DNA from 2 places in the Prochlorococcus sp. MIT 1304 genome. Region 2 is predicted to be linked to the other one. Evidence: predicted binding sites of a transcription regulator. Region 2 holds the regulator's gene; the other holds the start of a gene.

Region 1 (15,186 bases), 390 kb from region 2:
AATCTAGATCCCAAATTGATAACAACAATTAAAAACCTTCTGCTAGAGAATGTAGATAAAAATAAAACAAAAAAATCCCCAAAGACCGCATTAGTTGCATTACATAGATTAGATTTGCTGAACGATTTCGATAAAGTTATTGGAATAAGGGATGGTAAAATTTTTTTCAATATCAAAAGAAATAACTTAAAGAAGATTCATTTAGAGAAAATATATTAATTAGTTGAACAAATTAAAATTAAACTATACCTCATTATCTTTTCTTCCAATTTTGGTATGCATACCTCTAGGGTATCAATTAATAAACAATATTCATTTTGGAGGATTTAAATTATTCCAAGAATTCTTAATTTCTGCATTTAATCCCAAGATCGATAATGAAATTATTATTACCGTAATTAAGCGATTAAATGAAACTATTTTAATTGGTTTTTTTAGTTGGTTAGTAAGTATTATTTTTGGAGCAATTTTTGGAATAATTTCCTCAAATATTTTTTATAAAATCTTTAATATTCCAAATTTTTTCTACCGCATAGTAAGGTTTTTTCTAACAATAATTAGATCTATACACGAAGTGGTTTGGGGAATACTATTAATGCAAATATATGGAATAAATTTTTCGATAGGAATAATAGCTATATGTATACCTTATATTGCTGTAAATTCAAAAGTTTTTGCTGAACAATTAGAAACTATTGACTACAAAAGTTTTGAATCTATAAATCAAATAAATGCACCTAAATTTTCTTCTTTACTAACTTTAATATGGAATCCAATAATAAATACATTTAAAAACTTTGGTTTATATCGATTAGAGTGTTCAATAAGAAGTACGGTGATTTTAGGATTTTTTGGGATTGGAGGAATAGGTACCAGTATTTTTTTATCTTTCCAAACTTTGAATTTTAGAGAGTTATGGACTTATTTATGGTCCTTAGCAATTTTGATAATTCTTTCTGGATTAATATTCAAAAAAATAAAATTTAATACTACAAATAAAATCCTATCTATTTTTTTATTGCAGTTTTTTTCATAACAATTTTATTTTCTTTTTCATATTTTCTTTATTTTATTTTTAATAATAATATCGAAAATTTTAATTCCGTTAGTTCATTATTTAAATCAAGCTCAGATTTAGGATTATTTGATTTCTTAAAACTTATATTAGAAACAATAATTTTAAGTCTTTTATCAACAGGAATTGCAATTAGTTTACCTCCATTAGTAATAGGAATTTTTAACAATAATAGTTCTAAAATTTTTATAAAAATTTTTGCATTTTTATTACGTTTAATACCTACACCTGTAATAATTCTAACTCTATTAACTTTTAATAATCCTTCTTTATCTTTAGCAGCTTTAACATTAGGTCTCCACAATGCTGGTATTACTAGCAAATTACTTTTTACAAATCTAGATAGCCAAGACAAGAAAAATTATATTGCAATGAAATCTCTAGGAATCTCAAAAAAGACTAGTTGGCTTTTAGGTTTATTTTCTCAACAAGCAAAAAGTTACTTAGCATATTGTGCTTATAGATCTGACATCATTATTAGAGAAACTGCAATTGTTGGGGTTATTGGAAGTGTTGGTCTAGGTTGGCAATTGCAAGAATCACTAAGTTCCTTCGCATGGCAAGAAGTCACAATAGTTTTGATAGCTTATAGCTCCATCGCGATAGTTGGAGAATTAATAAATGGTAAAATCAAAAATAGTTTAACTTGATTTGTAGGAATAATTTGTTAAATCAAGTAATTATTTTTTTCCGGTTATAGTGATTAGTTTACCAAAACAGCTTGTTGTAATTGGAGATAGCTCAGTTTATGGATGGGGAGATAATGAGGGTGGCGGATGGTGTGAGAGGCTTAGAAAAGATTGGGGTAATAACCAAAATGGGCCAGTTATTTATCAACTTGGCGTTAGGGGAGATGGGATAGAAAAAGTTTCATCTAGATGGGAAAAAGAATGGTCATCTAGAGGAGAAACGAGAAGAAATAAACCTAAAGCAATCCTACTAAATGTAGGTCTTAACGACACTGCAGCAATTGGTCAGATAAATGGAAGACATCAATTAGATATAGATGGATTTGAATATGGATTAGAGAGGCTAATTAATGAAATGAACTCTCAAACAAATGTATTTGTTATTGGTTTGACACCAGTTGACGAAAGCAAAATGCCTTTCGCAGGATGTCTATGGTACTCAAATGATTTTTGTAATTCTTATGAAAGGAGAATGGAGGAAGTATGCCTCAATCAGAATGTTCCATTTCTTCCTACTTTTAGAGAAATGTACTCTGATAAAAGGAGTAAAAATTGGATTACGCATGATGGAATTCATCTAAATTCCGAAGGTCATTTCTGGCTTTTCCAAAGACTTAAGAGCTGGGAAACTCTTACAAAATGGAAGGAATCCTAAGGCTTCCCAAATATTTCTAATTTATAAAATATGAATATAAAACAAGAGCAAAAATAGCAAAAAAAGAAGCAATACTTGTCTGAATAGCATTTACCAATTCATTACTTAATTTATATTTGTTTTGAAATTTAGCACCAATAATACTTTCGGTAAGTGTTGCCAATAATCCAGAAACTACAACAACTATAAAATGATATTTTGTAGAAATAATTGATAGACGAAGCATTATAAAAGCCATAAATATTGATCCCAAAAAACTAGCTAATGTTCCTTCTAAACTTATTCCTCCTTCAGTTCCTCTTTCAACCTTTTTAAGTGAAGTAATTAAATATGTGTCTTTACCAAATCTTTTTCCAATTTCGCTGCCAAAAGTATCTGCCAACTTTGCAGCAAAACTTGCAGCAAAACCTACTTTAAACATTACGACGTTGGCAGCATTAAATTTGGTCATAATGGCAAGAAATAATCCTGTAGCTGCAGAGCCCCATACATTTTCAGGACCTCTCCTCCCACCTCTTTTTTCAGCTATTCCTTGTTCTTTTTTAAATTTAAAACCTATTTTGGTAACGAGAGATCCAAATAATAAATAAATTACAACTGACATCCATCCTTGCCAAGACAAACATCCCCACAAAATTGTGCCTAAAATGCCTGCACTTATCCAACCACTTTTTGTCATCAAAGGAATCTTGCAAAATATATAAATCAAAATGAAATTAATGCAAAAACCTATAAAAAATTGATTTTTAATTATATCCATATTTATCTAATTCCTTAATTTTAAATCAATTCTCCACTGATTTAGAATTGATGATGCGTTAATGCTAGCCGTTGAAGTTCTTAAGATAGTGTCAGACAGTTTAACAAAGGCAATATTTTTTCTATTAAAAAAATCAATTTCTTTTGAGGACCATCCTCCTTCAGGGCCAATTACGTTCCAAAAAATACCTCCTCTTCTATTTACAAATTCTTGTTGTTTTCTTAACCATTGATTTAAGTCATATAGTGTTTCTTCTCTTGTTATTGAAATTGAAACTCTTTCTTGATTGTCTCTACTTTTTAGCCATTCAACAATATCCATACCATTTAAAATAGATGGTTTCCATAATCTCTCACTTTGCTCAACTGCTTCATTAATAATTGAATTCCATCTCAAAAGTTTTCTAGAAAAATTTAAATTTTTGTTTACCTGTCTTTCTGAAAATAATGGCTGTATAAAGTCAATTCCGATTTCAGTACACATTTTTAAAATATCCTCAAAACCACTTTTTGGTATAACAACAGCTATGCCTAACAAGTGAATTTCTTGCTCTTGAAATAAGTAAGGTTTTTTTAATTGACCTATTTCTAAACAATCATTTTTAATTTTTATAGCTTTCCATAATGAACCCTCTCCGTTAGCTATAAAAATTTCTTTGCCATTTTTTATCCTCATTACTTTGTTTATATAATGAGTCTCTTCTTTATTTAGTTTTAAATTATTGTTCTTAATATTTTCAATTCTTTCATGGGAAATAATTAATCTTGTGAAGTCTTCCATCTAAAACACTTAATCTTTGAAAACTAAATCTTCATGTTCTTCAATTGCCCAATCATTATTTTCACCCCCAATAATTAAATCTTCAATTTTTACATAATTATTTGATATCTCATTTAAAGAATTAATTAATATATCTATTGAAATGGAGTCTGAAGTCCCAAAATCAACCCAACATCTTCCCCATAGGTTTTGATATTCCATAATTCCTAAATTATGCATTAAGGCTGGAAGAGATGCGTTTTTTTGATCATTATCATAGGACATCCAACTTAGATCAGAACCTTCTTCATGAGTTTGCAAATTTTCAGAATTAAATCCACCTAACCTTCCTAAAACGTACCAACTATCAAAAACACCATCTAAATAATTTTTTTCATCTTGAGTTGGTGATTCTGAAAACCTGATCCATATCCAACAATTAAAAGGATCAACTTCTCTAAAAATAATATTCATATTGACTAATAGCTTTTTAGATCTATAGCTATTATAAGTAAGTTATTACTAGATTAAAATTCATACCTATAACTTAATTCATAATGCTTGATTTAAAAGAAATATCTTATCAACCCCAAACTGGTGAAAGAAAAATTATAGACAATTTAAATTTAAAAGTTCATGAAAATGAAATCATATTAATTTGTGGCAATAGTGGTTCTGGGAAAACAACACTACTTGAAATAATAAGCGGATTAACAAATCCACAAAAAGGGGAAATTACTTGGAAGAATAAAATTTTATCTTCTAGACAGAGAAGATGGTTTTGTGGAGTAGTATTCCAATTTCCTGAAAGATACTTTATAGGTACAACCATTGGGAAGGAACTAAAAATAGGCCATAAATCTTTAAGAGAAAAAAATATAGAAATAGTCTTGAATAAAGTTGGTTTGAAAAAAATTAATCTGACCCAACCACCAGAACAACTAAGTGGCGGACAACAAAGAAGATTAGCTGTAGCAGTTCAACTTCTTAGAAACCCCTCAATTCTTTTACTTGATGAACCTACTGCTGGATTAGACTATTCAATGAGGAATGATGTGAAGAATTTAATTCTTGATTTAAAAAATAAAAATACAATTATTATTGTTACTCATGAACCTGAAATGTTTGAGGGAATTACTTCTAGGATATTATTCTTGGAAAAAGGGAAAATCAAAAATTTTATGAAAGAAAATCATGCAGGATAGGATAGTACGAGCCACTGCAGCAAATGGTGGAATAAGATTAGTTGCTGTCTTAACAACAGAATCTTCCCTAGAAGCCAAAAAAAGACACGATCTTTCTTATCTAACCACCTGCATCTTAGGGAGAGCATTTAGTGCCTCACTGCTTTTAGCAAGTTCAATGAAGATAATGCATGGAAGAGTAACCCTAAGAGTACGTTCTGACGGACCTTTGAAGGGATTGCTGGTTGATGCAGGTAGAGACGGTAAAGTCAGAGGATATGTAGGAAATCCTGATTTAGAATTGGATCTAGTCAAAATAGATAGTAATAAATATTCTTTTGATTTCACAAAAGCATTAGGTACTGGATATTTAAATGTTATTAGAGATAGCGGAATTGGAGAACCCTTTACAAGCACAGTTGAATTAGTAAATGGGAATATTGCAGAAGACTTAGCTTCATATTTATATCATTCAGAACAAACTCCTTCTGCTGTATTTATTGGAGAAAAAATTCAAAATCAAGGAATTATTTGTAGTGGTGGATTATTAGCTCAAGTTTTACCTAAAAAAGATACTGACCCTTTACTAGTCTCACTACTTGAAGAAAGATGTAAAGAAGTAAATTCTTTTAGCGAAGATCTATTTCAATCAAAAGATAATCTTCTTTCCTTGATAAAAAAAATATTTCCTGATATCGACGATGAATCAATATCTGAAAAAGCTCGTTCACAAGAAGTTAGTTTTAAATGCAAGTGTTCTAAACAAAGAAGTTTAAATGCAATGAATATGCTTGATAAGAGCGAGTTGGAGGACATCCTCAAGAAAGATGGCAATGCAGAATTAGTATGTGAATTTTGTAAGAATAAATATCTTATAAATTATGAAGAAATTAAATTGATGATAGAAAATCAATCATAAGAAAATTACGCCTAGCCATAAAATAACCATGGCTGGAATACTTTGAATTTTTTGTATCGATAGAGAATTATTTGAAATTTCCTGAATGAAAGAATTATTTTCAAGTAATCCACCAAATATTAATCCTATCGAAAGAAAGGTAACACTCCAACCAAGAGAACCTATAAATCTTTTCCCCGATTTAATTTGAGTATAGGTAAGTATTAATGTTGAGATGGAAAGTAAAAGTCTATTATTAGAGTCGGGACTAATAAATAACAAAATTAAAAATAATAACCCAACAGATATTTTTATTGAAAGATTATCAAATGAAGGAGGCGTTATTTTTGGCAAACTATATTGACTTAAGTTCTTAGAGTTATTATTTAAATTTTTTATTTTAGAAAGCAGTGGAAAATTATTATTAGTAAATTGATTAATTTGTTTTTCTTTTTTTGAAGCACTTACAGCTTCATAGCTTACATTTCCTGATTGTCTGGCTTTCAAACTCCCCATAAGTAATTGATCAAAGGAAGACTCTATTTTCGCTTTTAAAATTAAATCTTCTCCAGCCTCTTTAACTTTATTATCTCTAGCCTTCTGAATATCCTCAAAAGCAGCACCTTCTTTTACACCTAAAATTTCATAAGGTGATTTTTCGTTATTATTTTTATTACTGTTTAAATCCAAAATTTTTTACCAATACTAACAGATTAACTAATTTTATAATCCATTAAGACTTTATAAAACAATTGGTTCGACTCCACTAACAACGGGCGCAACTTTGTTTAAATTTAATTGATTATTGTCTTCAACAAATTGATTTAGATTCCACTCATTTTTGAAAAGAATAACTGGCCTATTCCAACAATCTTTAACTATTTTACAGTTGAATATTCTGCCTAGTTTTTCAATGGCTGGCCATCCATCAGAAATCCATCTAGCCAATTGATATGGCATTGCTTCAAGATTTGCATCTACACCATATTCACTTTTTAATCTGTGAGTTACTACCTCCAACTGCAATTGACCAACGGCTGCGAGTATGGGGTCTCTTTTGCTCTCATCAAAGTCATAAAGAATCTGAACTGCACCTTCTTCTCGAAGTTCATTAACACCCTTTCTAAAATTTTTAAATGCTGAGGGATTTGGATTTCTTAGCCAGCTGAATATTTCAGGACTAAAGGATGGTATGCCCTCATATTCCAGATGAGTACCAGTATAAAGAGTATCTCCAATAGAAAACATCCCTGGATTATTTAAACCAATAACATCTCCAGGATAGGCATCATCAACTACTTCTCTATCTTGCCCAAATATTTTTTGTGGTCTTGATAATCTAATTGTTTTCCCAGTTCTGGAATGTTTAACTGACATATCCTTTTCAAATTTACCACTACAAACTCTTACAAAAGCAACCCTATCTCTGTGCTTTGGATCCATATTTGCCTGAAGCTTAAAAACAAACCCACTAAATTCATCGCTTGCAGGTTCAATATCCCCTTTATTACTATTTCTTGACGTTGGTTTTTGTGCCATTTTTAAAAAACTATCTAAAAATGGCCTTACGCCAAAATTAGTCATGGCAGATCCAAAGAAAACTGGGGTTAAAGAGCCATTGAAAACTTTTTCTTTTTCAAATTTAGATCCTGCCTCATCAAGAACCTCCAATTCTTCAAGTGAGTTTTCAAGTAAATCTCTCTCTACATATTTTGATACCTCTTTATCTTCAAGACTTAATCTTTTCTCATTCGATTGTTTCCCTCTCACTGCTTTATCAAATAAAATCACCTCTCTCGAAAATCTATCAATAACCCCTCTAAATTCTTCGCCACTCCCAATTGGCCAGTTTATAGGTAGGGTATTTAATCCAAGTTCTGATTCAATTTCATCAAGTAAAGAAAATGGTTCTCTTCCTGGTCTATCCATTTTATTTATGAAAGTAAATATTGGTATTTTTCGCATCTTGCAAACTTCAAACAATTTTCTAGTTTGAGGTTCTAGTCCTTTAGCAGCATCTTCCAACATAACTGCATTATCAGCAGCAGCTAATGTTCTATAAGTATCTTCGGAGAAATCTTGGTGTCCTGGTGTATCTAATAGATTGATTACTGATCTTTCATATTCAAATTGCAATACAGTTGATGTTATAGATATACCTCTTTGTTTCTCAAGTTCCATCCAGTCTGAGGTTGCTTTTCTCTGATTACCCCTAGCTTTTACGGCTCCTGCTTGTTGAATGGCACCTCCATACAAAAGAAGCTTCTCAGTAAGAGTCGTTTTCCCAGCATCCGGATGTGAAATAATAGCAAAATTTCTTCTTTTATTTACCGCTTCCAGTATGTCTTTATTATTTAGAATTTTAGTACCTAAGCTCATTTATTTACTATAAGGGCCTTTCAATTAGTTTTTAAAACATTACCATAGACTATTAAATAATTATCACCGTCTTCAAAAACATCTAAAGAGGATAGATCATTCTCCAAAGTGAAATTTTTTAACTCTTTGAAAGTATAAGAAGCTCTTAAAGAGGCATAATAATCATTAGTTAAAATCGAATTATATTTAGTTGAACATTTTGCTTTGAGCTCTAGAGCGGACTTTTCATCTAATGGCCTTTTTAAGTCCTTATGAAAATTCACAGTGATGTTACTAGACAAACTTCTTATGGTGTTGAAGAAATCTTCAAGATTGGTAATATGATGGATCAAACTGTTACTTACAAGTAAACTAATTCTTTTTTTAAGTAAAAAATCATTTGATCTAATATCTTTAATATCAGAACAAATGTATCGTAAATTTTTTAATTTTTTCGGATCATTAGAAATTTTTTTATTATATTCTGCCCTCAAAATCATCTCTTTAGAACCATCTATGCCAACGACTTCAGTATTAGGCCATTTTGTTGCTAACTTCTCAGAAATATTTCCTGGGCCGCATCCTAAATCAACTATTAAATCTTTTTCACCTAAAAGAATATTTTTTTTTAAAAGATAATAATCTATCTGATTAATTAGATTAACTTCCCCTTCTGAGAAATCAGCTTCATCATAAGAAATTACCTGCTCTTTTTCTTCCATTAATTCAGGTTCCGGAACTCTTTCCATATCTTTTCTTTAACAAAGATTTCATATTAAACATAATTCTACACAAACCGTTAAATAGTGGTAAGAATGGTTGCAGACGCCACAGGTAGAGTTATTCTTCCAGTACGGGTTATTTACATACATTTTTTTTATCGTGACTGTTGCACCAAATAAAGCTTCTTCAGAGAGCAATTCCAATAATCTTAAAAAAGATGATTTTCCAAAGACTGCTCCAGCTGCTTATCCTGTTTTTTTTAGATCTTACAGTAGGAAAACTATCTCTGGCAAAAGGGAGAACTGGAGCGAAGTAGGTGAAAGGAATTTATCAGGCTTAAAAGAATTAGGAAAACTTTCTGATGAAGAATTGATCCTAATGAGAGAGATGCAAAGCAACCAAAAAGCCCAACCTTCAGGGAGATGGTTATGGATTGGAGGGACTCCTTGGATTAATAAAAACCAAAATTTCTCTGGGGCATATAACTGTACTTCTACAAACTTAATTGATTGGGAAGCCTTTGCTTTGATGATGGACTTAGCAATGATGGGATGTGGTACAGGGGCAATAATTGAGCCTCATTTTATAAACAATTTACCTACGGTAATAAACAAAATAAATATCAAATCAGTTAGTGAAGTTGGAATAACTCCTATAAATCAAAGGAAAGAAAAATCATCATTAGAAATCAAAGGGAAAGACCTTCATATCAAAGTTGGAGATAGCAGAAGAGGATGGGTAGATAGCTACAAATATCTTCTTGAGGCATCAAGTAATGAAAATCTTGAAAGAGAAATTGATGTTTATATTGATTTGGAAGATATTAGGCCTGCTGGAGAATCATTAAAAGGTTTTGGTGGGATGGCAAATCCTATCAAATTGAAAGATCTTTACTCCAGAGTCGCATCACTTCTTGGAAAGGCAATTGGCAGGAAATTAAGTACAGTGGAGTGTTGTTTATTAATTGATGAAGCTGCGGTAACCATAGTTGCTGGGAATATAAGAAGAAGCGCTGGGATGAGACAATTTGCTTCAGATGATAAGGAAGCAGCATCGGCAAAAGAAAATTTATGGAGTCAAGATGAGAATGGTAATTGGAGAATAGATCCTGAAAAAGATGCTCTCAGGATGGCTAATCATACTAGGGTTTACCATACAAAACCAACTTACCAAACTGTTTTGGATGCAGTTACAAAACAATTCCATTCAGGTGAGGGAGCTATTCAATTTGCTCCAGAGGCAATCGCAAGGTCAAATGCAGATATTCTCAAAGATGATGAATTGAGAAAGGAATTTATTGAAATTTACTCAGAACAAGGTAAGGATGAAGCGAGAAATTGGATAAATAGTAGTTATGGTCCATTTTCAGAAGAAGAGTTAGACCACAGGATGAGTAGATATGGACTTAACCCTTGCGGGGAGATCTTGGGAAATGATTTCCACTGTAATTTGGCTGAAGTTCATTTAAATCAGATTGATCCGGGAGATTTTGAAGAGCAAAAAAAAGCTTTTAAAGCCGCAGCTCTTTCCGTAGCATGCTTACTTAATCATGAATTTGAAGTTGAGCGTTACAGAAAAAGTAGAGAATATGACCCTATTGTTGGGGTAAGTTTTACAGGACTATTTGACTTCTGTGTACATGCTTTTGGGACGCCATGGTTGAAGTGGTGGGAAGCAGGAAGGCCTAATAGCGAAGAAGGGAAGGCATTCAAAGAAAAAGAAGCTAAATTCTTAGATTCTTGGAGAAAAATAGTAAAAGAAACTGTATGGGAATATTGTGATAAACATAATCTAAGAAGGCCAAATCGATGCACAACTGTTCAGCCAGCTGGGACTAAAAGTCTTCTAACTGGGGCAGCTCCAGGTTGGCATCCGCCAAAAGCTCAAAGATTCATTAGAAGAATAACTTTCAGGAAAAATGATCCAATTGCTTTAGCTTGCATGGATTATGGTTACTCAGTTGTTCCATCTCAATCTGATAAAGATGAAAATGGCTGCTTGCTTGATAATCCATTTGATCCTAGATGCACAGAATGGTTAGTTGAAATCCCTACAGAAGTTAGTTGGGCAAATATAGACGGAGCGGACCAAATAGATATAAATAATTTCTCAGCATTAGCTCAATTTGATTTTTACATGCAAGTGCAAAAATTTTACACAGAGCATAATACCTCTGCAACAGTAGAATTTAGAGAAAACGAAATAGAGGATCTAGCTAAGGCTATACATAATGCTATAGAAAATAATGAGGGATATATTTCAGCGGCATTGCTAGCTCGATTTAGTGCCAACGCTACTTTCCCGAGATTACCTTTTGAACCAATTAGTAAAGAGGAATATATATCATTGCAAAATAAAGTTATAGAAAGGAAAGTTAATAACGATTTCTTTGACGCTTTGAATAAATATGATGTTGGAGAACTATCTGAAGCAGGACCAGCAGGTTGTGATTCAGATAAGTGCCTGCTTCCTCTAGCTAAACCAAAAGACTAGATATTAAGTTATTTGTAAATAAAAAATATAAATTAGTTTTTAAAAATTTAATTTATGGCTACCTCTTAAATAGGGACATAAATTATTTATGACATTAAGCTTAAATATTGGGAACTTCTTTAACGATTCCTCCAGTCATGCATTGGTGGACGAGCTAAGAAAAAGAACATCAGAAGAGGATATCTTAGATTTTGAGGAAAAATTTAACTCCAAAAACGAAAAAAATCTACACGTATATATATGTAGATTTCTAAAAAATAGATCAATATCCAGAGGGCTAGCCTCTAGATGGTTAATAACCATAATTGAAAACAAAGAATCAAAAATTGATGCTTTGCAAAAATAAAATATTTAGGTCAGCCCTGATAGTTTCCATAGAGCAATTCCAAAAATTGAGAATCCCATAATAAAAGTAAAAGCCAAAGCATTTACCAATTGGACCTTATCATTCATTCTGTTTGCGAATGGTAATAATTGAGCAAATAATGGAGTCTCTTCAACTATTGCAGATTTTTTTACTGTAGGTTTTTTGCTTCTAGAAAACATAAAACAAATTTTATAATCTTAAGAATTTTACATTTAAAAGTTCATTAAATAAAAAATACTTGTCAAAAACGAACAAAATGTAACCTGTAAGTAATTACATAAAAAAAATGTATAAATATTTTTAGCAGAAACCTAATCTATCATTCATATATTAAGTTTATTTATTAAAAACCTAGACAAATAATTTCAATGAATGTTATTATAAATTTGTAGCAACCGCTACCAAAACGTTCAACTTGCGTATAGCAAGCCGCAAATCGACTTAAGCCATGGAACGGGGACTTAAGCGAAACCGGAGCTTAAAAAATGACTCTTATTTACAGAGGACAAAAATACGTCCAAAACAAAGAAGCAGCTAAAAAGCAGCACAATGAACTAACTTATAGAGGAAAGGCTTACACAAGCTAGTTTTTTAACCATTAAAAGAAAAAGCCACTTTTAGTGGCTTTTTTTTTGTCCAACCTTAAGACTAAATAACTATTTAATACTTCTCACAAGAATTAAACTAATATGATTAAATTGCGCTTATAGATTTAATAACCATGGCAGACCAGAAACCCTTATTCAAAGCACCTTATGATATAAAAGATGTTAGTGCTCTTTTCGCTATAGTTGCATTCGTATTAATAATCACCGCAATAGTTGGGAATAACTTATTTGGTTTATTTCAAGAAAATGTTAATTTTGGTTAAATTCTCTATAGTTAATTTTTTTTTAAATCAAATATATAAAACTCTTACATTTTTTTTAAACTATTTTTATATAGCTAAGTAGCAGGATATAAGTCTTTTTTATATGCAGCTAGACAAAAGAATATAAAGTGAGATGCTTGGTATGGTTTGTTAGATTTATGGTTAAAAAAATCTTTTTTCCTAAAAAAAATACTTTATGCGGAGAAGAACAAGGATATACGATTGTTGAGATTCTACTCGTAACTTTAATTATTGGCTTAACTTTTAGTATATCTCTTCCGTTGTTTGGGGCTGTAATTAATAAAGCAAGGCAAAAAGAAGCGACTCTAATAGTTAATAGTGTACTTAAAGCAGTAAAAGCTAATTATTCATTGACATCATTTTTACCAACTAAAATAAAACCGCTTAGTAAATTTGCATCTTTCCATAAGTGTATCTCTCAAGAAGTTGCGATAAAAGGTAGCGAAGTTTGTAATCCAAATACTATTGCCGCAATAGACGGTAGTGAAAACTATTTTTACTCTCCATCAGGAAATTATAAAGTTGAACTCAAAACCACTGAAATAAATAATTCTGATATTATCTTTCAAGTAAGAGCAATTCCAAATGGAATGGGCTATCAAGATAAAGGTAGTAGTGTAACTGGTTGCTTTAACCCAATCGGAGGAATATCAAACATTAAAGAATATTCATCTTTCAACGTTGGAGAAAAAGATTTTATGTCTTGTTTTACAGTGTTTCAAATTAAAAAAGCTGAAGAAGAAAGATTAGCTGAAGAGGCTAGATTAGCTGAAGAGGCTAGATTAGCTGAAGAGGCTAGATTAGCTGAAGAGGCTAGATTAGCTGAAGAAGAAAGATTAGCTGAAGAGGCTAGATTAGCTGAAGAAGCAAGACCTAAATGTATTTACTGGAACCCTAGAAATCCCTCACAATGTTTTAGGTTTGAATAATTAAATATATTGCATAGAAATTTTTATTTTAAAGAATTCTTCTAAATCCTATTTGTATTCCTGACGAATCAAATCCCTTTTTAGCTTCGTAGATATAAGGTGTACCCAAGCCATCGTTTGTTGTGTGAGATTTTGCATTCCTAATGAATCCTTCTAGATACATGACATTTTTATCATAAAACTCATAACTCAAACCTCCTTTTAACTGTAAAACAAGTGCTTGTCTTACATATTCAGGAATAAAAGGAGCTGAATCTTGAACACTATTAACAAATCCAGTTCCTAAGCCAATGAATGGAGTGATTTTTTTTTTAGATCTGAAATCATAGTAAATATTTACTATGTAAAAATCTTTATGCAATTTCCCTCTTTCATTTCCAATTTTAGTAATACTATTGTCAAAATAAGTAAGGTATTCATCAAATCTTCCATTTTCTCGAGCATATGATATTTCTGTTCTTATTTTCCCAAAGTCATAACCTAAACCTATCTCAATAGTATGACCTAATTCAGTGTACCTATCATCCCATATTGCTCTATTTGTGGAAGTATTATAAACATCATAATTTTCTAAATTTGAATAGCCAAAAGCAAAGTTTAGATAAAAATCTTTTTTTAATTTTTCAATATTTTCAACTTTTTCATTATTATTTATTTTGATTTTAGTTAGTTTAACTTCTTTAATATTTTCCTCAGGAAAATTTAATTCTTCCTTTAAGTCTCTGGGATCTTTTTCCTCAACAACTTTTGCTATTTTCTTCTCTTCAGATATTTTTATTTTTTTGACATCATTTTTTTTAATATCTTGTTTAATTAATGCACATGATGCAAGCAGAAAATTTATAAAGATAATTAAAAATAGAATTTTCCTATGAATCATTTGCTAGATAAAATTATTAGGCTTTTAAATTTTTGTTATGCAAATTAAATCTTTAAAATCATATAAAGTCAAAGCCTTATTTATTGAATTAAAAAAAAAAGAATAAAGAACTAATTATTAGATGCCAAGAGTAATTTCACTTGACACATGGAGATGAGGTTGTTAACTGAATTAAGATACTCTAAATTGTGATGTATCCCGAAATTTCATTAGTTAATAAAAACAAGAGTAAATTAGTGGTTTTTGAAAGGGACTTTAATAACCCTTTTAATGAAGGATTTATTATTTATTGGGCAATTATTAAATCAGAGAATAAGCAGTTAATATTTAAGAAAAGACTGACAACTATAAGAGCACAAAAAAAACTATTAATACTTCAGAAGGAAGGTTGGAATAAAATAAATGAATCATATAAGGTAGCTTAAAATTCTAAATTATTGAAAAATTGAATAGATACAATTCTTCGAAACTAATAAATAAAAATAAATTATGTTTATTTTTTTTATTTTTTATAATTGGATGTT
Region 2 (15,186 bases):
GTTTGATATTAATAATTAAAAATAAAACATTAGATGAATCATTTTTTGTAATTTTCCTTTTTTTAACAGTACTAGTTATTTTTTATCTAGTAGAGCTTTTTTGGTCTAGATGGTACCAATTGACAGATAACGAAAAGAAAAAATTAACTACCTTTTTAGAGTTTAAAAATAACTTTTTGAAAATAGTGGAGTCTATTAATCTAGTATTGGGTGATTTTACGAAACCTTCAAATTTTTTTAATTTTGGTAGCAATAATAAAAATACAACCCAAAAAAAGTGGGTTAGAAATGATAAAAATGATAATATAAAATTCTGAAATCAAATAAATTGGTTATTTGAAACATCCCCTAAACACCAGGTCGATTAAGAAAGAATATAATGAATTAGATTTATTTAAATAATTCTTTTGATCACCAATATTTCTTATATCGTCGTATGAAATCTCAAAATAGCAAAGAACAAAAATCAGACTTTTCCTATAAAGAAACTCTAAATTTACTAAAAACTGACTTCTCAATGCGTGCTAACTCAGTTTTGAGAGAACCCGAGATTCAGAATTTTTGGGCTAACAATGATATTGATTTCCAATTAGGTTCAAGCAATTCAGGCGAAATATTTACATTACATGATGGCCCTCCTTATGCAAATGGAGCTCTTCATATGGGGCATGCCCTTAATAAAGTTTTAAAAGACATAATAAATAAGTACAAAACCTTAAAAGGATTTAGGGTTCATTTCGTACCTGGTTGGGATTGTCATGGGTTACCTATTGAATTAAAAGTTCTTCAGAATTTAAAATCTGATGAAAGAAAGAATCTTGATACTCTAAATTTAAGAAAAAAAGCAACAGATTATGCCCATATCCAAATTAATAATCAAAAGGAGGGTTTCAAAAGGTGGGGCATATGGGGAGATTGGAATAACCCTTACTTAACTCTTAAGAAAAGTTATGAATCTGCTCAGATTGGAGTATTTGGGAAAATGTTTTTAAATGGCTATATATATCGAGGTCTTAAACCTGTGCATTGGAGTCCAAGTTCAAGGACTGCACTTGCAGAAGCAGAATTAGAATACCCTGATGATCATTATTCAAAAAGTATTTATGTTTCATTAAAAATCACTAAAATACCTGAGGAAATTCAATTAAATTTCATCCAAAAAAATATAAATATCAAAAAAGATTTTTTTCAAAATAATTCTTTCATAACCATTTGGACCACTACTCCTTGGACCATACCTGCAAATGAAGCAGTTGCAGTAAATCCAAAAATAAATTACATTTTTGCGATCGATGAAGAGAAGCGAATTTACCTTTTTGCTAAGGACTTATGTTCTGAAATAAGTAAGAAATTTAATAAAGATTTCAAGGTGCTTTTAGAGGTTAAAGGCTCCAAATTGGAAAATATTGAATATCAACATCCCTCTAAGAATAAAAATTGCAGAATTGTAATTGGAGGAGACTATATCACTACAGAATCAGGGACTGGAATTGTTCATACTGCTCCTGGACATGGGATAGATGATTTTAATGTGGGTCAAAAATATGATTTACCAATAACATGTGTTGTTGATGAAAAAGGTAACTTAAATGAATATTCTGGGCAATTCAAAGGATCAAATGTCTTGAAAGATGCAAATGATTTAATTATTGAATATTTAAAAGTAAATAATTTGCTTCTATTGCAAGAAAATTATAAGCATAGATATCCGTATGATTGGAGAACCAAAAAACCAACTATTTTTAGGGCAACAGAACAATGGTTTGCATCTGTAAATGGCTTTAGATCATCTGCATTGAAGGCAATCGAAGATGTTGAATGGATGCCAGAGACTGGAAAGAAAAGAATTTATTCTATGGTTGTAGGTAGAGGAGATTGGTGTATTTCTAGACAAAGGTCATGGGGGGTCCCTATTCCAGTTTTTTATAAAAAAAATGGTAATGAGATCCTGCTTAACAAAGAGATAATTAATCATATTCAAGAGCTTTTTAGTGAACATGGAGCAGATATTTGGTGGGATTGGGATGTTAAGAATCTTTTGCCGGAAAATTATGCAAAAGAATCGGATCTATGGAAAAAAGGAAAAGATACTATGGACGTCTGGTTCGATTCAGGATCTAGCTGGGCCGCAGTGTGTGAACTAAGAAGTGAATTAAAGTATCCTGCAGATCTTTATTTAGAGGGTTCAGATCAACATCGAGGATGGTTTCAGTCTTCTTTGCTAACATCTGTAGCAGTAAATAATAAACCTCCATATAAAAAAGTTTTAACTCATGGTTTTGCACTTGATGAAAACGGAAGAAAAATGAGTAAATCTTTAGGAAATGTTGTCGATCCAAATATAATTATTAATGGAGGTAATAATAAAAAAACTGATCCCGCTTATGGTGCTGATGTTTTAAGACTATGGGTAAGCTCTGTAGATTATTCGGTAGATGTTCCAATTGGTTCAAATATACTCAAGCAACTTTCAGACGTTTATAGAAAAGTACGTAATACTGCAAGGTATCTTCTAGGTAATATTCATGATTATGATCCTAAAATTGATAGTTTTGAAATTGATCAATTGCCTCTCTTAGATCAATGGATGTTAGGCAGATTAGTTGAAGTTACAGATCAAATATCAAACGCTTATGAAAATTATGAATTTTCAAAATTTTTCCAAATTTTGCAAAGTTTTTGTGTTGTAGATCTATCAAATTTTTATTTGGATATTGCGAAGGATAGGTTATATGTAAGTTCTAAATCTCAATTTAGGAGAAGATCTTGTCAGTTCGTTATGTCAAAAGTTGTTGAAAATTTAGCCGTACTCATTTCTCCAGTGCTTTGTCATATGGCTGAAGATATTTGGCAAAATATTCCATATTCAACTAAAGAAAAATCAGTCTTTCAAAGAGGATGGCCAATATTTTCGCAGTCATGGAAAAATAAAATACTTAATGAGCACATTTCAAATTTAAGAAATTTAAGAGTTGAAATTAACAAGGCCATAGAAGGATGTAGGAACAAACAAATAATTGGAGCAGCTTTGGAAACTGAAGTTAATTATTTACCGGAAGATAAAGCTTTAAAAGATTCACTTACTTGGCTAAAAGAATTTGGCAATCAAGATGTAGATTTATTTAGGGATTGGCTTATAGTGTCAAACTTCCAAGTGGTATCCGATTTGGTGGATAATTCTCTGGCTACTGATAACAATGCACTCGGTAAAATTCAAATAAATAAAGCTCAAGGGCAAAAATGTGATAGATGTTGGCACTATCAAAAAGAAACTTTTAATGGAATCCAAAATACAAAATTATGCAAAAGATGTTCAAATATAATTAATTTTGAATTTATTTAAATCCAGTTTTTTTGATTCAAAAAGTAAAGTGAGTTTTGATTTTCTCTTATAAAATTTTCTTCTGTTCCTGTTAATGGTGCTTTATAAAGTTTAAAGTTTGTGATCCTATAAGTAAGTGCTATTACTTTTTTTTCTGAATCTATCTCAATTGGATGAGTTGTTGAGCTACTGTAACCTCTGAAAATAATTATTTCTAATTGTTCTTTTTGATTTTTTTCTCGAAGGAATCCTTCTAGCTTAAGTATCCTATTAGGTATCTCGGAACTTATTCTTTCAAGACTATTTATTAAATCAATTTTTGTCATTTTCTGAGAAACAGGAGTTTCTTCCATTTTTAGGTAATTTGATTATTGACCATTGAAAAAGGCCTAAAGTATAAATTAATAATGAAAATAATCCTAAGAATTTTGATATCGTCTGGGTAAAGTTAGCTCCAAAGAAAAAATTAAATAAGTCTTTCATAATAATATATAAATTTGAAGAAGGCTGAAGCCATATTTCACACGCATCGGAATTAATAAAAGAAAAGCAGCTGAAGTTTTGTAAACTCTGAATAAAGAAATTGAGAGATATAAAAGTTATAGTCCATCTCCATATTTTTGTCGTTGTAGTAAGGGAGTAAGAAAAGTCATATTCTCTTAATTCATCATTAATGTCGTTCCAAAACCAAACTGAAACTGTCATTAATAATGTTGCAATATTTGTTACCACAAGCGCATAATTATATTTTCCTATTAAAAGTAGAAGGCTTATAAAAAATAAAATGGATACTTTCCAATAAATTGATAGAAGTTTAATAACTGCTTTATTTCTTTTTTTAATTGACCAGATGGATAGAGTAAAAGGAATACCAAGAAGGAAAATTATTGAAAGTTGAAATGATAGCCAAATAGAAAGTTGATTAAAAACGTCCAAAACTTTTTCTTTTTAAATACATAATAATTAAACATCAAACTGTTACTTTTGAACTTACTATTGTCATAGTTATGAATATTATGCATCCTTATATTATTGCCTAGGAATATATTGATAATTGTATGAGACAGCATGTTAATCCCCTTAGTAGTAATTTCAATCAAATCGAGAAATTACCTTCTTTGAGCGAAATGTTTGGTGATTCTAAATCGAATCTTCATTTGGATATAGGCTGTGCGGCTGGTGAGTTTCTATTTGATTTAGCTTTAGGTAATACCAGTTGGAATTATTTAGGAATTGAAATTCGTGAGAAATTAGTCAAAAATGCAAAATTAAAAGTGATTGAAAGAGAAATCAAAAATCTATATTTTATATTTGGTAATGCTAATAATATTTTGAATGATATGCAAAATAAATTTATTATCAAAAATATAAAAAGTATTTCTTTTTATTTCCCTGATCCCTGGTTTAAAAAGAGGCATTATAAAAGGCGTGTAATTCAGCCAGGATTTGTTAATATGCTCTCAAATTCATTGCAAAAAGGGACCCTAATTTTTATAAAAACAGATGTAAAGGATTTATTCAATTATATGGATTGCACCATATCAAGTAATTTTCATTTTAAGACAATAGATAAAAAAGATTTTAATTATTCTGAAAGTTTTAATCCAATTAAATTAAAAACTGATCGGGAAAAGTATGTGATTTATAACCAACTTGATATTTATGAAAAAATTTATATAAAAATTTAATTCATGATTAATATCTTATTTTATCAATTTCTAAAAAGAGTTTGTTCGTTATTTCGCTTGATAAAGAATCAACTTTCTCATGATTTTTGGCCTCAACTAGAACTCTCATTACAGGTTCTGTACCGCTAGGCCTTATATAAACTCTACAATTTTCCGAATATATTGTCTGAAAATTTTTTATAGATTCATCAATTAAGATTTTGTTTTCTGGATTTAATTTATTAAAATTAAAACCTAATTTAATATTAGTTAGTTTTTGAGGGAAAGGTTCGAAACTACTTTTAAGCCAATCATTTAAATTAATATTTTTCTTTTTACAATATTTGGAAATTTGAAGTGCTGTCAATATCCCATCACCAGAAAAGTTATTAATTTTTGAAAGTATATGACCTGATTGCTCACCTCCCAAAACAGATCTTTTTTTCTTAATTGCGTCATGAACATATTTATCTCCTACATCAGTTCTATATAAAATTCCACCAATTTTCTTCCAGGAATTTTCAAAACCTAAGTTTGCCATTTCTGTCGATATTAGTAAATTATTTGTGAGAAGTTTTTGTTCCATAAGTTCTCTACCCCAAAGAAAAAGAATATGATCTCCATCCAGCACATTCCCTTTTGAATCGATTCCAATTACTCTATCGGCATCTCCATCGAAGCTGAATCCCATATCCGCAGGACTCTCTCTTATTGCTTTTTTTAATGGTTCGAGGTTAGTAGAACCACAATTCAAATTAATTTTCAAACCATTTTTAGAGTTATTGATAACCTTTACATCGGCACCAAGAGACTGAAAAATTTTTCTTGCGCAAGTTGTTGCTGATCCATAGCATGTGTCTAGTATTATTCTCAACCCGCTTAAACTTTCTCCATCCATTGTTTGGATTAGGCTTTTAATATAAGTATCCATAAGATCTTTATTGGCTTTTAGGGGAACCACTTTTGTAGGAATTGATATATTTTGTTTTGACTCTTCAATTATTTTTTGAATTTTATTTTCAAAGATTTTAGTAATTTTTTGACCATTATGATCAAAAATTTTTATGCCATTATATTCTGGCGGATTATGACTTGCAGATATCATAATCCCACTACTTAGGTTCTCTTCTTTGATTAAATAAGGTATAGCTGGGGTAGGGCAGATTCCAAGATTTATAAATTTTTTACCACTTTCATTTATACCTTGTGTTATTGCCTGAAGCAGAATATTTCCACTAATTCTTGTATCTCTTCCAATTAATATTGGATTTTTATTTTCCAAAGTCGAACCTAGAGCATAACCTACTTTGTAGGCTAGAGAATAAGTTATCTCTTCATTAAATCTTCCTCTTATTCCATCAGTTCCAAAGATTGATTGCATAATTAAATTTCAGTAATCAAAGAAATTTTTGATAGCTATTCAATCCTTATTTTATCAGTTGATTAAAAGCTTATAGATTTCAATTCTCTATATTCGTTTGGCTTATTTAAGATACCCTTAATTAATAATACCTTAATAGTGCAATCTAAAAGTCAAGAACCAATTTTCAAGACAAATTTAAAAATAATAATTGTTTTGATTATATCTGTTTTTATTATTTCAATGCTTTTGTTTAAAAATTTATTTTTCAAATCAACTTATCTTCTAAAGAGTTTTGGAGAATTATCTGTTGACCCTGAAATAGCTTTTACAAATAATAAACCTACATTTCTGGAATTTTATGCAGATTGGTGTGAAGTTTGCAAAGAAATGGCTCCACAAGTTTCTTCTCTTAAAGATGAATATGAAAAAGATATTAATTTTGTTTTTTTAAATGTTGATAATCAAAAATGGGGTAATTACATCAAAAAGTTTTCTGTCAATGGGATTCCTCAAGTTAATCTTTTTGATAAGAAAGGCAATTTAATATCTACTTTTATTGGTAAACAAGATGAAATAAAAATAAGAGAATCTATTAATAATTTAGAAAAAGAAGAGAATCCCTATGAGGAAATTGTTAATGCTGAATTTTCAATAATTCAAGAAAATAAAAAAAATGAGGTTAATCCTCGTAGTCATGGATAATTTTTACCATCCTAAAGATTTTGATACAATAGGAAAACTTTTTTTAAAAATCGACTTGCAATTCTGAGCGATAGACTTGTGTTCTTTTTGGGTGCCGTTAGCTGATCTTAAATGAATGTAATGGATCCACGATCTACATGATCCAGACATATAGATTCTTGTTGGAGTAGCTAATGGTAAAACAAATCTCGCACATTCTTTTGCTACGCCTTCAGCGAGTAAATCTTCATATAATTCTGATGCAGCCTGAAAATGTAAACCAATTTTTTCATTGAATCTTTTTTTTAACTCATCAGGGAGATCGGGGATTGAATTTTGCCTATTTTTGAAATCTTGACGCCTTAGTTCTGGTAAGGGAATATTACCCAATTGAGAACTATCTGCATATCTCTGTGAAAATTCCTGGAAAGTAAATGATCTATGTCTTAAAATTTGTGCAGCGATACCTCTGTTGGTTTCTATTTGTAAAGTCATAAATGACTGTTCGAAAACGCTCCAATGTTCATTTTTAATGCAATAACTCAATAATTTTGAGTAGTCCTCATTTTCCTGATTTTTTGGGTTACTAACTCTTGCAATGTAAGCCATTGTTTTTTCTGCATCAGGAGTTAGCGAAATTAGTTCAACTTTACTCATTTTAGATTTTCGCTAGAGTCACCTTTTCTGGTTGGTTTTGATATTTACCTCTTCTATCTTCATAGGTTGTAGAGCATGGATCACCTTCAAAAAAGAGTAGTTGGCAAATGCCTTCTTCTGCATAAATTCTGCAATCTGCACCAGAACTATTACTAAACTCTAAAGTTAGATGACCTTCCCAACCTGCTTCTGCAGGTGTCGTGTTAACAATAATTCCTAGTCTTGCGTAAGTGCTTTTGCCAATACAGATCACAGTTATATTTTCTGGTACTTTCATCTTTTCTAAAGCCACTCCTAAACCATAGGAGTGAGCAGGAAGAATAAAAAAGTCTCCATCATTGTCATGGTGAAGAACAGTTTTTTCTAAATTATTAGGATTAAATTTTTTGGGATTCATCACAGTCCCAGGGATATGTCTGAAAATTAGGAATTCTTTTGATGAAAGTCTTAAATCATATCCATAGGATGAACATCCGTAACTCAAAACTGGCTTTTGTTTATTGTCAGGTTCAAGATGCCTCACTAAATTTGATTGAAAGGGCTTTATCATTCCTTCCGAGGCTTTTTGATTTATCCAGAGATCATTCTTTAGCATAGTTTTATGAGCGAAGTTCAGTAATTTGGTTGGCCATTAATAATAGATCTTTGGGTATATCTGTACCAGTAAGGATTACATCTCCTGATATAAATCGGTTTTCAAGTGTTGAAATCAAATCATCTTTATCGATAATTTTCATGTCAATAGCTAAAAAAATTTCATCAAGTATCATTTGTTCATACTCTCCAGACTGTAGTTTTTTTTTGCAAAAATTCCATAATTCAAAAGTAGATTCATGAATAGATTTTTTTAAATTTTTATTATTTTCAATTTCTTCAGAATTGTATTGATCAAAAGAATGTGATGATCTTACCCAGGTCAAATTACCGCATAGCTTTACTGCATTATCAATTCCTTGCTTGACTCCTCCTCTCATAAATTGTATTAAGAGCACTTTTCTGCCAAGAGCAGCATTTCTTAGAGAGTCTCTAATGATAGATGGGTAACTTCCTCTGTATGATGATTGATAAATTTGAATTTGCCCATTTTGCGTAAATTTTTGTCTGTTGATTTTGTTAGAAGTATTTATATTTACAACATCAAGATTACTTTTGGAATATAGATGAGATGAACTAATTACCATTATTTAAATTCTTTCTACATGCAGTATAATTAGAATCTATTGACACTGCATATAGTGTAATTTTACTTAAAAAAGGGTTAATCAAGTACAAACTGATTTTTAAAGGGTTATCAATAAACCAATAAGAATTTAAAATTGTTACTGTTGATACAAGAAATTTTAGAGTGCCTCCTTAAATTTTTTAATAGTAAAGATATTTATGATACCTGCTTCACGAGGATTCAACCGCTTTAGTTCGCAACAGTCAGGACAAAGTAAAATCAATTCTGTTGGAGAACGTTTCCCAATTAATAGAACTTTAATGGAAGTGATTAAAGGTCTAGATGGAGCAAACACAGAAATGGTTGAAAGATCTAAAACAATATTTTTCCCTGGGGACCCTGCTGAAAAAGTTTATCTCATAAGAAGAGGTGCAGTAAGATTGTCAAGAGTTTATGAGTCAGGTGAAGAAATAACTGTTGCTCTTTTAAGAGAGAATAGTCTCTTTGGTGTTTTATCTCTTCTAACAGGCCATAGATCTGATCGTTTTTACCATGCCATAGCATTCACAAGAGTTGAAATGATAACAGCACCTGCAAATTCTGTTTTAAGAGCTATAGAGGAAGATGCATCAGTAGGACTACTTCTTTTACAGGGCCTTTCTAGTAGGATCCTGCAAACTGAAACTATGATAGAAACTCTTACACACAGAGATATGTCTTCTCGTTTAGTAAGTTTTTTAATGGTTCTTTGTAGAGACTTTGGAGTTGCAGGTGAAAAAGGTATTACAATAGATCTAAGGCTTTCACATCAGGCAATTGCTGAAGCTATTGGTTCTACAAGAGTAACCATTACAAGATTATTGGGAGATTTAAAGGATTCAGGGCTTCTGAATATTGAAAGAAAAAAGATCACAGTATTCGATCCAATTGCTCTTGCAAAAAGATTTAATTGATTCATCATTAATTATGATGTACTGAGTGTATACAAAAATGTGGCTTGGATTTTAATTGTTTTTTTAATATTTTTAGGGGGACTTATTGCACCATTTGGGGATATTCTTGGAACAAAGATCGGAAAAGCAAGATTTAGTATTTTAAAATTAAGACCGAAAAAAACAGCAACTATAATAACTATAATTACAGGAGGGTTTATTAGTTCAATATCAATAGGGTTATTGATTTTAGTTAGTGAAGAATTTAGGCAAAGGCTTTTTGTGGATATTCCTTTGTTGCAAAAAACTTTAGATAAAAGTAAAAAAGCTTTAGTCCCTTTACAGAAAGAGCGAAAAGAACTTGAAAGTAAAATTATTCAAAAAGAAAACGAGTTAAATCAATTAAAAAGTAGTATTAAAGAATTTAGGAGAGGCAATATTGTTATTAAAAGAGGGCAAACTTTATTTATTGCTGAGGTTAATTCCAGCTCAAATATAAAACTAGACTTAACAAAAATCTATAATGAAGCTGATAAATTTGTTAGAAAAATTGTTTTCCCGATTAATAAAGATGCAAAAAATATTCTTTTGTGGAGACCTAGTGATATCTCAAAAATTGAGACAATAGCTTCTAGAGGCGGCGACTGGATTTTATTAATTAAATCAGCAACAAATGTTTTAAAAGGGGATAATTATGTGTTTGTATCTCCTGATTTATTAGAGAATAAATTTATAGTCAAAAAAGGAGATGTCATTACAAGTGCAATTATGGAAAAAAGTGATTTAAATTTTAAAGAAATAAATTTAAAAATAAAATCACTGTTAAGAGAAACAAGGGATGAAATTAAGTCAAAAGGTTCACAAGTTGTTGAAATTAATACAAATGGAAATTTTGTAAAAAAAATTAGAGACTTTCTTCAAGAAAATCAAAATGTAAATTTTATGTTAGAAGTAGTATCTTTGAGAGATAGCAAAACTGTAGAACCCATAGTCGTTGAAATTAATATTGTAAAGATTGCATCTTAAATGGCTAGAGTAGTAACTATTGATCCTGGAAAAAGTAAATGCGGCTTAGTCCTAGCGGAAATTAGTGAAAAAAAAGTTTACAAAGCGATCATCCTGAAAAGTGAATTACTTGAGAATTATCTTAGAAATTTAATTTCCGCTGAGGATATAGAACAAATTATTATTGGCAATGGCACCACCAGTAGAGAAATTAGAGAAAAACTACATTTCTTTAAAAAAGAAATAATAACTTTTGAAGAAAAAAATACTACCTACAGGGCTAAAGCGAGATATTTTGAACTTTTTCCAATTAGTGGCCTGAAGTTTTTAATACCTAGAGAAATTTTTATTCTTAATAAAAACCTTGATGCCATATCAGCTTTGATTATTTTAGAGGATTACTGCAGAATGAAGTTTACTTTGAATCAGAATATAGATTTTAAAACTTGGCTGAAATAGTGAATTTATATTCATTCCCTGCTTCTAGTTCATAATCTTTTTTTAGTAAAAACCTCAATAAGGCATCCTCAATTAAAGCTCTTCCCAAAGGTGGATTTACTGTTAGTAAACCTTTATGAAAAGACCATATAAAAGTCCACCGAAATTGACTAGCTTTTACAACCCCCTGAATTTGCTTTTTTGAGAAGGAATATTCCTTAACACTTACATTGGCAATCGTTTCAGGTTTTGAACGCATTACTTAAGGTTAGTCTTGGTTAAAAGAGTTTAATTCATTAATTATATGATCTTCTTTTTTAGTATTTAGATGTTCGAGGGATTCTATTACTCTCTTAAACACTTTATCCAATATTAATTTTTCTTCTAGAGAAATATTTCCTAATACATGTGAAATAGTATTGAAATTATTTTCTCCTTTTATTAGGGGAGGTGACCCAATACCAATTCTTATTCTCTTAAAGTTTTGTGACTGCAATTGTTCAATGATGCTTTTAAGCCCGTTATGTCCACCTGAGCTTCCTTTTCTTCTAAATCTTATTTTTCCAAGGGGAAGATCTTTATCATCGACTATTATAAAAATTTGATCTAAGTTTACTTTGTACCAATCAACGATTGCTCGGACAGCATAACCACTGTTATTCATAAACGTATTTGGTAAAAATAACCTAAAGGTGTAGTTATTGATTTGAAATTCTGAGCAGGAACTTTTAAGTTTATCTTTTAATAAAAAATTTGAATTATATTTTTTTGAGAGCTTTTCAAGCAGCAAAAAACCTATATTGTGTCTACTGTTGTAATATTTTTTCCCAGGATTCCCAAGTCCAATTAAATATATTTCATGCATGATGTATATCTAAATCTCACTTAATTGAGAATTATAAATATATATAAACTATAACTAATTAAAAAAACAAAATTTCAAAAAAAGTTATTTAGCGATAACTATGTGAAATAAATAACTTCTTGAGAAAATTTTAGAAATTAGTTTCCATTCCAATCTACTGAGAAACCCTGTAGTAGTAGGGATTGGTTATAAATTTGCAAAAGAATAACCAAAAAAACAAGTAGTAGTAGGCCTATGACAGTCATCACAGGAACTGCTCCCCAACCAGGTACTACTTTCCCTTGACCTGAATTACCAATTGCTTTTAGAAGACTGCCTAAGGCTGTTTTTTGACCCATTTGAATCACATAATCGAATATTATTTCGCTATTGTATAAGAACTTATACATAAATTGTTTACAAACTTAGCAAAATTGATGCAAACTTTATCATCTGCTCCAGATCCTGCAGTTTCCATAGCAGTAACAATTCTGGCATTACTCCTAGCTTTAACCGGTTTTGGTCTTTGGACTGCATTTGGACCCAAAGCTGCAAAGCTTACTGATCCTTGGGATGACCATGACGATTAATCTTCTTTAAAGTATTTCAAAATTTTCCAAAAATACAAAAAGTAAACAATTAACCATAGTTTAACTATAAATTTAATAAGATATAAATCTGTCAGCACTAGTAATTCCATGCTTGCCTTAAAAATTTCTGTTTACACTATCGTCTTCTTCTTCGTTGGAATATTTCTTTTCGGCTTTTTGGCAAGTGATCCAACAAGGACGCCTAATAGAAAGGATCTAGAGAGTCCTCAAGATTAAATATTTCTACCTAGGAATCATATTGAAGATCTTGAAATTTAGAAAACTTATATTTACAAATTTATTTTTATTTAATTTATTCAATTTTTCATATCCTGATTAAACTTCATCTATAGACAGTAATATTTTTCGATTAGATGGTTTAAGTTAAAACAATGCAAAACTATCAATTCTAAAAAAACTTCTTTAGATAAAAAAATTGACGAATCTATTCAGGAAATAGCTTTAAGAGAGAATTTAAATCAAGAATTCCAGCTAGAAATACAATCTGATAAACAATTCCAGCAAGAATCTGTTTTATATGCTGAGGGTAATGTTATTGCTAATTATAAAGGAAATACTTTAAAAGCTGATTTACTTGTCTACGACAAGTCAAAAGGAATTGTGAAAGCAGGTTTAAATTCGATCAAATTTCAGATCTTTTCACTTTAAATTTAGCTTTTGATCAACAACTATATGGACCTATACTCTTGAAAACTGATGCTACTTTAAATCTTGATAAGAATTCACAAGATTATGGAGATTTTATAAGTTCGAAAATTTCGATAAGTTTAAAAAAAGATCATATGAATTAGGGGTTTTTTATCAACCTTATAATCAATTTGGAGGAATAAATTTCTCTCTAAATGGTTTCGAATAATTCATTGGATTGATTAAACTTTGTGTAGGGTAGATCATTTATTTTTTTTTCGATTAGTTTTTTATTTGCAAGGAGTGTTGAGGTTGCGTCCCACTCACCAGTCAAAAACATATTTTTTGAAGAAATCTTTATTTCTAAATCAAAATTAAAAAAAGTAGATTTGAAGGTTGATTCATTAATGTTTATTTCACATAAGGAATTATTTATATATTTATTTTCTTGTATATTTTTAATTAATTTTTTTGGGAGTGTGAAACATGGTATTCCAATAGCTATACAATTGCAGTAGAAAATTTCTGCAAAACTTTCTCCAATTATCGCTCTTATTCCCCACCTAAGAAGGGCTTGGGGTGCATGTTCTCTGCTAGATCCGCATCCAAAATTACTATTAACAATTAGTATTGAGGATCCTTTATTCGACTCCAAATCAAAAGGATGTTTACCTTTAAGATTTTTTCTATCATCTTCAAAAACGGATTGTCCTAAATTATCGAAATTTACACATTTTAAAAAACGAGCTGGAATAATTCGATCGGTATCAATGTCATCACCAATTAATACTATCGATTTACCTACTATTTTTGATATAGGCCCTACTGGGGCTTGAAACTTTTTGATCATTTTCACATAAAATTTCTTATGTCTGTTACTTTCCCTGATATTGCAGCAGCTGCAACCATCGCAGGACTCATTAATAATGTCCTTCCATTTGGGGATCCTTGTCTTCCTTTGAAATTTCTATTACTAGAACTTGCACTAAGTTGATTACCTATTAGCTTATCTGAATTCATTGCTAAACACATTGAACAGCCTGGTTCTCTCCATTGAAAACCTGCATCAAGGAAAATTTTGTCAAGTCCTTCTATTTTTGCTTCTTTTGCTACTTTCTCAGATCCTGGGACTACAAATGCTTTTATATTCTGAGATACTTTTTTGTCTTTTACTACTTTAGCAGCAACTCTTAAGTCACTTATTCTTCCATTGGTACAACTGCCTATGAAACAAACATCAATTGGAGTATCCTTAATTGACTGTCCTGGTTTGAAACCCATATATTCATAAGCTTCTTTAGCAACAAATTGGTCATCTGGGGACAATTCTTCTAAAAGAGGGATTTTTTGGTTGATGCCTACACTTTGACCTGGAGTAATTCCCCAGGTTACGGTTGGTTCTACTTTTGAAGCATCAATTTTAGTTACATCATCATAAATAGAATTTGCATCGCTTTTTAATGATTTCCACCATAAAAGTGCTTCATCCCAATTCTCATTTCTGGGCGCACATAATTTATTTTTAATGTAACTAAAAGTCTTTTCATCAGGATTTATGTAGCCGCATCTCGCCCCACCTTCAATAGACATATTGCATATTGTCATTCTTTCTTCCATTGATAATGAATTGATTGCGGGTCCTGCAAACTCATATGCAAAACCTACTCCAGCCTTTACACCAAGTTTATTGATAATATGAAGAACTAAATCTTTAGCATAAACCCCATTAGATAATTTATTTTCACACCAAATCTGCCTTACTTTCAATTTGTTCATGGCTATGGTTTGGGTAGCAAGAACATCTCTAACTTGGCTTGTACCTATCCCAAAAGCAATGGACCCAAAAGCTCCATGCGTTGAAGTATGAGAATCTCCAC

What was found. Region 2 encodes NtcA, which controls nitrogen genes in cyanobacteria. Its sites were predicted from a motif close to GTANCNNNNGNTAC; they were not measured.
Region 1: the regulator NtcA is predicted to act here: its motif matches at 12,350-12,363, upstream of SIB45_RS06295 (DUF4278 domain-containing protein).

What each region holds. Positions count from the first base shown of each region.
Region 1 covers NZ_CP138974.1:1,129,156-1,144,341, reverse strand. Annotated here, with positions in the region: gene SIB45_RS06375 (ATP-binding cassette domain-containing protein) at 1-219, shown strand, start outside; gene SIB45_RS06370 (PhnE/PtxC family ABC transporter permease) at 224-1,036, shown strand; gene SIB45_RS06365 (hypothetical protein) at 1,065-1,430, opposite strand; gene SIB45_RS06360 (hypothetical protein) at 1,447-1,725, shown strand; gene SIB45_RS06355 (GDSL-type esterase/lipase family protein) at 1,775-2,419, shown strand; gene SIB45_RS06350 (TIGR00297 family protein) at 2,436-3,179, opposite strand; gene SIB45_RS06345 (16S rRNA (uracil(1498)-N(3))-methyltransferase) at 3,186-3,959, opposite strand; gene SIB45_RS06340 (DUF3531 family protein) at 3,969-4,412, opposite strand; gene SIB45_RS06335 (ABC transporter ATP-binding protein) at 4,496-5,143, shown strand; gene hslO (Hsp33 family molecular chaperone HslO) at 5,133-6,041, shown strand; gene SIB45_RS06325 (CPP1-like family protein) at 6,036-6,710, opposite strand; gene SIB45_RS06320 (peptide chain release factor 3) at 6,762-8,399, opposite strand; gene SIB45_RS06315 (class I SAM-dependent methyltransferase) at 8,420-9,127, opposite strand; gene nrdJ (ribonucleoside-triphosphate reductase, adenosylcobalamin-dependent) at 9,261-11,594, shown strand; gene SIB45_RS06305 (RNA recognition motif-containing protein) at 11,683-11,940, shown strand; gene SIB45_RS06300 (hypothetical protein) at 11,946-12,140, opposite strand; gene SIB45_RS06295 (DUF4278 domain-containing protein) at 12,447-12,548, shown strand; gene SIB45_RS06290 (hypothetical protein) at 12,683-12,832, shown strand; gene SIB45_RS06285 (type II secretion system protein) at 12,991-13,782, shown strand; gene SIB45_RS06280 (hypothetical protein) at 13,811-14,662, opposite strand; gene SIB45_RS06275 (hypothetical protein) at 14,854-15,087, shown strand; gene SIB45_RS06270 (hypothetical protein) at 15,108-15,186, shown strand, end outside.
Region 2 covers NZ_CP138974.1:739,878-755,063, forward strand. Annotated here, with positions in the region: gene SIB45_RS04030 (hypothetical protein) at 1-317, shown strand, start outside; gene ileS (isoleucine--tRNA ligase) at 437-3,343, shown strand; gene SIB45_RS04040 (hypothetical protein) at 3,340-3,675, opposite strand; gene SIB45_RS04045 (DUF3177 family protein) at 3,635-4,258, opposite strand; gene trmB (tRNA (guanosine(46)-N7)-methyltransferase TrmB) at 4,381-5,010, shown strand; gene SIB45_RS04055 (phosphoglucosamine mutase) at 5,018-6,370, opposite strand; gene SIB45_RS04060 (thioredoxin domain-containing protein) at 6,509-7,054, shown strand; gene thyX (FAD-dependent thymidylate synthase) at 7,058-7,690, opposite strand; gene dcd (dCTP deaminase) at 7,692-8,285, opposite strand; gene SIB45_RS04075 (cob(I)yrinic acid a,c-diamide adenosyltransferase) at 8,290-8,871, opposite strand; gene ntcA (global nitrogen regulator NtcA) at 9,071-9,805, shown strand; gene SIB45_RS04085 (DUF3084 domain-containing protein) at 9,845-10,810, shown strand; gene SIB45_RS04090 (hypothetical protein) at 10,811-11,248, shown strand; gene SIB45_RS04095 (DUF3146 family protein) at 11,229-11,486, opposite strand; gene pth (aminoacyl-tRNA hydrolase) at 11,496-12,092, opposite strand; gene psbH (photosystem II reaction center phosphoprotein PsbH) at 12,230-12,430, opposite strand; gene psbN (photosystem II reaction center protein PsbN) at 12,509-12,661, shown strand; gene SIB45_RS04115 (photosystem II reaction center protein I) at 12,770-12,898, shown strand; partial or broken gene SIB45_RS04120 (DUF3769 domain-containing protein) at 13,309-13,538, shown strand; gene SIB45_RS04125 (3-isopropylmalate dehydratase small subunit) at 13,521-14,159, opposite strand; gene leuC (3-isopropylmalate dehydratase large subunit) at 14,162-15,186, opposite strand, start outside.